Regions from separate parts of the Paenibacillus sp. Mc5Re-14 genome, predicted to be linked through region 1. Evidence: riboswitches for the same ligand, from Rfam matches in the RefSeq annotation. Region 1 holds a riboswitch; the other holds the start of a gene.
What was found. A riboswitch is a leader RNA that binds a small molecule or an ion and turns the genes downstream of it on or off. The one in region 1 is predicted to bind FMN.
Positions count from the first base shown of each region.

Region 1 (3,423 bases):
TACTGTTCCAGACTGGCTGCGTTTATGTGGTGACGACAGGGTATCCATATACATCACACAAGCAACCGATGATCCACAATCTTTTTCAAAACGGGGCCGCTACCCTTTCAGGTGCGCTGGAAGCTTACATGGAGATGAAGCGACGTAATGAAATTGTGATGTCGGATGATCCAACCTTTATCATGATCAGTGGTGACGGCGGGATGGATATCGGTATGGGTTCTGCAATTGGTGCGGCTCTGCGTAACCATAAACTGATTATGCTGGAATATGACAACGAGGGGTACATGAATACAGGTTCGCAGCAATCGTACTCCACTCCAATGGGGCATATGACCAGTACATCGGGTGTAGGGAAAATGCAAAAAGGGAAGCAAGGGCATCATAAGGATACCGTACAAATCATGGCCGCCTGTAACATCCCGTATGCTTTTACCGCAGCCGAAAGCCATCCGCAGGATATGCTGCGCAAAGCGGCCAAGGCTCAATGGTATGCCAACAACGTCGGTACTGCTTATGGTAAAATTCTGTGCGCTTGCCCGCTCAACTGGAAATCCGAAGACAGACTGGGTACTAGCATCGTAGGCGCCGCAGTCGAATCTTGCTTCTTTCCTTTGTACGAAATCGAGCAGGGAAGCACGACGATTACGTACAATCCGGAAGACAAGGGAAAACGGATTCCAGCCGCAGAATGGCTGAAATTAATGGGTAAAACGAAGCATCTTCTCAAAGAGGAAGCAACGATGGCTACCTTTGAGCAGGAGATTGAGCGTCGCTGGACTATCCTGAAAAAGAAACATGAAATTTCGGAGTTATAATTCTGTTTTTTTGCATAATAATCGTGTAACATTGTTAGCCGCTGTTTCGGCACCAGTTCGATTGAGATTCCTTGCGCTTGCTGCGCAAGGAATCTTTTTTTGCGTTTATGGATTGAGGCATAAAAAAACAGGTAATGATTTCCGATATAGGAGTGGAGGCCTATAGAAGGCATGTTATAAAGTTTTCTTCTGAATTTTAAGATGCAATGAGGTGCAGGTAATGATTAAGCTGAATACAGTTGAAATAATTGAAATTATAAAGAAGCAAATCCCCAAGGTTATGAACATCACGCCAGTGGAACTCAAGTTTACGGATGATTTTGGACGGGCATCGCTGGCGGCAACAGAACACAAATTCACGCTGACGAACCAGCATTATTCTGCCAAGGTGATGGATTGTGTGTTAGAAACACAAGTGCGCCCTATTTTAATGTGTGAAATTATTTATTTTCTAAAATGCGAGTTTATTGATGGGCATGTGGATGTGCGACTGGATTATGAAGCATGTTCTGAGGGAGAGCGAGGACCTGTTGCTTCGGCCGTTATTACCTTTGACCATGATACACAGCTTGGAGTCGACGAACTGGCCGATCTGATTGATCTGGCACTTCATATGAATGATAAAACCTGGTTTGAAGAACTCTCCAGCCAATATGTCAAAACCAAAGCAGGAGCTTCTATTAGATAACTTGCTTTTTTTTGAAGTCGGTGCTAATATACGTAACAAGTTTAATGTTAATTCAATTAAATAAGAGCAAGATCCTTCGGGGCGGGGCGAAATTCCCCACCGGCGGTGATGACATGTTTGTGAATCGCTTCTGTGAACACAGCATGGCTTAGTCCGTGACCCGGATGCTGAACAATCAGCAGAAGGTGGACCTGGTGTAATTCCGGGACCGACAGTATAGTCTGGATGGGAGAAGGATACGAAGCGCATGTGCATGACGTGGCATGTGCCAATTTTTAGCATACTTAAAAGTACGTATGGCTTATTTCGTTGTAGGACAGCATCAGACGATAGCTTTTTTTAGCTTTCTTTTTGATAACGTTCTGAGCGTAATTGCTGTATCTTCGATCATGCTTTCTTTTGGCAAACCTATGATTTCATGTCATTTTAAGACATACATGAACTGCGCTTGTATACTACATATGTGACTCTCATCACCCCCATGACGGATTGAATCCTGACTGGGGGTTATTTGCGCTTACAGCAGATGAATTAGGGATAAACTGAAATGTAGTGGAAAGGAGTGAAAGCATGTTTACCGGATTGGTCGAGGAAGTGGGTCGCATTCAAAGTATTTCTAAGAGCGGTGAAGCGATGGTGCTTGGGATTTCGGGTTCTGTGGTATTGGGCGATTTGAAAATAGGCGATAGTGTCTCGGTAAATGGTGTTTGCCTGACGGCAATACAGATTGGTACTAAAGATTTTAAGGTTGATGTGATGCCAGAGACTTTTCGCAGCAGTAATCTAAGGGAACTCAGATCCGGCAGCCGAGTCAACCTAGAGCGAGCGATGGCGGCGAATGGAAGGTTCGGAGGACATATCGTACAGGGACATGTGGACGGGACGGGTACGATTCGCGGAGTAACATCAGACCAGAATGCAGTTGTGTTCGAAGTTGAGCCTTCTGATCAAGCATTATTTAAATATGTTCTCCTCAAAGGGTCAATTACAATTGATGGTATCAGCCTCACAGTCGCGCAGCGGACGAGAGATAGCTTTGCCGTATCTATTATCCCCCATACCTTAGCCGAAACGGCCTTACAAGCCAAACGTGAGGGAGACACTGTGAATATTGAATGCGACATATTGGGCAAATATGTGGAGCAGCTTTTACATTACAGAGGTTCAGTACCGATGGAGAGAGCAGATCAAGCTCCTCTTAGTTTGGACTATTTGGCGAAACACGGCTTTGCTTGATACAGCCTGATACAGAATGATAGAAAATTTGGTTCAGGAGCATTCGTGACATAAGACATAAGGAGGAGAGGGTTATGGATAGAGGCATCCAAACAAGTGCGACGACAAACATCATGGAGCAGGGCGAGTTGCACCATGACGAAGAGATTCGATTGGATTCCATCGAAGAAGCATTGGAGGATTTAAAGAACGGCAAAGTCGTTATTGTAGTGGATGATGAACAGCGGGAAAATGAAGGCGACTTTATCGCTTTGGCTGAGAAAGCATCGCCTGAGGTCATCAACTTCATGATTACAGAAGGTCGCGGGTTGGTCTGCGTGCCGATCACACAGCACAGAGCCGAGGTATTGGAATTGCATCTTATGGTAGAGCAAAACACAGATTTTCACGGTACCGCCTTTACGGTATCGGTAGATCATATGAAGACAACAACGGGGATTTCAGCGGCCGAGCGCTCTTTGACTGTTCGCGCCTTAGCCGACGAAGCAATCACGGGCAGCGATTTCCGCAAACCTGGTCACATGTTCCCGCTAATTGCTCGCGATGGTGGGGTCTTGCAACGCGCCGGTCATACTGAAGCGGCTGTCGACCTGGCCCGACTCAGCGGCTTTAATCCCGCCGGGGTCATTTGCGAAATTATAAAGGAAGATGGCTCAATGGCCCGCTTGCCTGATTTGGCCG
Region 1 covers NZ_CVPD01000001.1:4,908,686-4,912,108, forward strand. The annotation lists gene BN1546_RS22295 (thiamine pyrophosphate-dependent enzyme) at 1-818, shown strand, start outside; gene BN1546_RS22300 (IDEAL domain-containing protein) at 1,039-1,506, shown strand; FMN riboswitch at 1,575-1,747, shown strand; gene ribE (riboflavin synthase) at 2,077-2,742, shown strand; gene ribB (3,4-dihydroxy-2-butanone-4-phosphate synthase) at 2,817-3,423, shown strand, end outside.

Region 2 (3,423 bases), 3.8 Mb from region 1:
CGGAGAACGGATATATTCTCCTTTCGCATTGCCAAGGAGCGCGGCATCTAACTCAGGATGAGCTTTGACGATGTCATCCAACTTTTTCTGAAGGGCTTCTTGGTTGGAACCAATGGAATCAGCCTGGATTTCACTGGTAAGAACGTCCACGTCCTTCATGATCGGGGATACATACTGATTGACATTGCTTTGGATCAGATACAGATTCGTGTATACGGAATTAGCCATTTGCTGACTGAGCTGTGTCGTCGCCCCCTGATAAGAAAAGTATCCAATAAGTAAGCTCGGAATCAATAACACAGCCAAAAAAGAAATGATTAATTTTGTCCTCATTAAATAAAACTGCTTGAGAAACCTGTTCCACCACGGAACTGTTTGTTTTTCTTTAGTCATGTTTTTTCTCCTCTGTGTCTGATGGTCACTACATTGTTTTATTCGACAGAAATCGACTAATTTTATAGATGTAATCTTAAAAAATGATGAATCAAGGCATGTTTTAGGTACATTTTTTAAAAAATAGTTCTTAAGGGCTAATCACGGTATGAATATGCATACATAAAAAGCCAAATCAGAGATGCAAAAGCACCTTCATGATTTGGCTTGAGGCTTGAGGTGAGTATAAAGCAAATGGATCTGTTAATTTTTTTGCTGACGAGAAATCATAAAGAGTGTAACCCAGATAAGCATAAAACCAGTTAATTGCGCTACGGTAACGATTTGTTGGAAAGCGATCCAGTTAATCACAACACCTACCATAGGAAAGCTCAATTCTGCCATCGTAGCATAAGAAGCTTTGGTTGTACTTAAGCCTTTGTAATACAGTAATAAGCTGAGAAGACCCGGAAGCAATGCCTGCAGCAGCAAGTTGATAATTACAGCTGCGCCCGCCCATGTACCTGTAGGCATATTCCACGGAGCATGCTCCACAGAGGTGAGAACAATGAGCAGAGGGAGCGCCACCATGAAGCGAAGGGAGGTTACCGTTTCATATTTCATCGAACGGAGCAAGTAGCTGCCCATAACGGTCGAACCGCCCCACAGAATCGCTGCACCCAGTGCAAGCAGACTACCAACTTGAACAAAATCATGAACATGTCCAAAGGGAAGCGACCAACCGAAGGTCAGAAGATACGTCCCGAACAGAGCGATGACAATTAATATTCCAAAATGACGCGGTAACATTTCCTTCAATATCACGCGGGCCAGAATAATAGCAACCAAAGGTTGAAGCTTCTGAAGTAAAAGTACGGCATTCAGATCACCGTTGCTGAGCGCCATGGTGAAAATCACACTGGCCAGTGCCGAGCCACCCCATGAGACAAACAAAATAGCGAAAACCTGACGAAAGCGTATCGTTTTGAGTTCCTCGCGATGCTTCCACAGCATCGGCGTCAGAGCGATAAAGAGTAGCGCATGCTCCATCAGTACGATTTGTGCTGAGGTAAATGATTTTAACAAAATAATACGAAACAGCGGGTCTGCGCCCCACAAGGCCGCTCCAATCGCGACTAGCCAAAAACCGCTTTTCATGTGGGAGCTACGATCAAAATCCTTGGATGTTAGTACAGTTGATGATTGACTCATACTTATTTAGCTCCTTGCGAATACAGGACCGGTGGCACAAAAACCCCCGTCCATGGCGAAGGCCATGCAAGACGGGGGTTGATCAAATAAACTTGCCGTTTGATGCAAGTTAAATGAAGTCACTGCACAACCATAATGCAGTATTCATCGACTTTGCGGCATGTTCATATTTCGATCTTCTTCCATCCGGACTTTACCGTCGGCTTTGGCATCTCACCAAATCAGTCCGTATCCTGTTGCCGGATACAGAGTCGCGGGCTTAGCTCCATGAGCCATACCGCCGGTTGGGAATCTCACCCTACCCCGAAGATCCTTATTCCGTTTTTTAATTTCTCCTATAGGATATACCTGTTTTAGAATGAAGTCCAGTGAAAAATGTGTGTATATCAAGCAAGGATTTTCATCTTTTTATGAAAGCGTTCTATGTTTAATCCTTATTACTAGGCAATATCCTTATACTCAATGCGCCGAATGGCTGCATAAGCCACAAGCATTCCCAGCACAGAGAAGCTGATTTGCACGGGAGCAATGGAGCTAAGGGTAGCACCGTTATTATTGGAGAAAAGCAATGCTACAATCAGAATTGAGGTCACAATGGTCGTGGGTACAGAGTATCTTCGCATTCCCATATACAGCGGAACCAATCCCATAAAACTGGCGGCAACGGCATTGATTAGCGTGCGCGCTGATTGCTCGGCTAGTATGGAAAGAGTGAGCTTATCCGGTACAATTATGACAAACTGGTTGAGCAAATGGATCGCAGCCGTAATGATGATTTCCGAGATTACAATAGACAAGAATGTAAACAGCAGCACAATCAAGAGCTTGGCGATCATTAGCTTTTGACGATGAATCGGATACATGAACAAGATTGTAATCGATTTGGATTTAAATTCTCCTACGATAAAACGGCACAGTAGAACGGAGGCAAATACAATAAACGTTGCCCTCACCATATTGTCCATAAGATCGAGAAGCTGAGCGTACTGTGTAAATTCGGGTACTCCTTCATTTTGGCTGTCCAGTGCAATAGTACTGAGCAAACCTAGAATGCAAGCGTTGGCGATCAGCGCTGAACGGATATAACCCGCCAGATGAAGCTTTTTCATCTCCAACTGTATCAATTTAAGCATGGTGATCCCCTCCATGTAACAGACGTAAAAAGTAGTCTTCCAGCGTACTGCTTTTCTGATGAATGGAATCGACCTCTACATCATTTAAAATGAGCGTTTTCGTAATTTGCTTCTGCGGTACACTAAGATCGTAAATACGTATACTCTGTTCATTGAGCACCCTTATATTATTCAGACTCAGTTGATGTGAGAGGATGTAGGCTGCTTTTTTACAATCGTTGGTCGTAAATTCGATATATTCCGTATTGGTATCCCGTACCTGTTCCATCGAAACTTCCTCAATCAGCCGTCCGTGATTAATCACGCCTATTGTATCCGCAATCTGCTCAATTTCCGCTAATAAATGACTGGACACGAGCAGCGTCATCCCATATTCCTTGCATAGCATATGGAATAACTGCCGAATTTCCTTGATTCCCACCGGGTCCAGACCGTTAATCGGTTCATCTAAAATGAGTAACTCAGGCTTGGTCGCAATGGCTCGGGCAATCCCGAGACGCTGCTTCATTCCGAGTGAAAAGTCTTTTACCGGCTTGTCATCTGCATTCCGCAAATTCACTAATTCCAGTGCATCCCGGACAGCCTGCTTATTATAATAGCCCATGTATTCACAATGAAGTTCGAGATTTTGCTGAGCTGTCAGCCTTTCATAAAAAATCGGATATTCAATAATCGAACCCATCCGTCCGAGCAGATGATAAGACTG
Region 2 covers NZ_CVPD01000001.1:1,070,159-1,073,581, reverse strand. The annotation lists gene BN1546_RS05050 (methyl-accepting chemotaxis protein) at 1-393, opposite strand, end outside; gene BN1546_RS05045 (DMT family transporter) at 637-1,584, opposite strand; FMN riboswitch at 1,755-1,899, opposite strand; gene BN1546_RS05040 (ABC transporter permease) at 2,025-2,717, opposite strand; gene BN1546_RS05035 (ABC transporter ATP-binding protein) at 2,710-3,423, opposite strand, start outside.
Region 2: another riboswitch for FMN. It lies ahead of BN1546_RS05045 (DMT family transporter); the one in region 1 lies ahead of ribE (riboflavin synthase).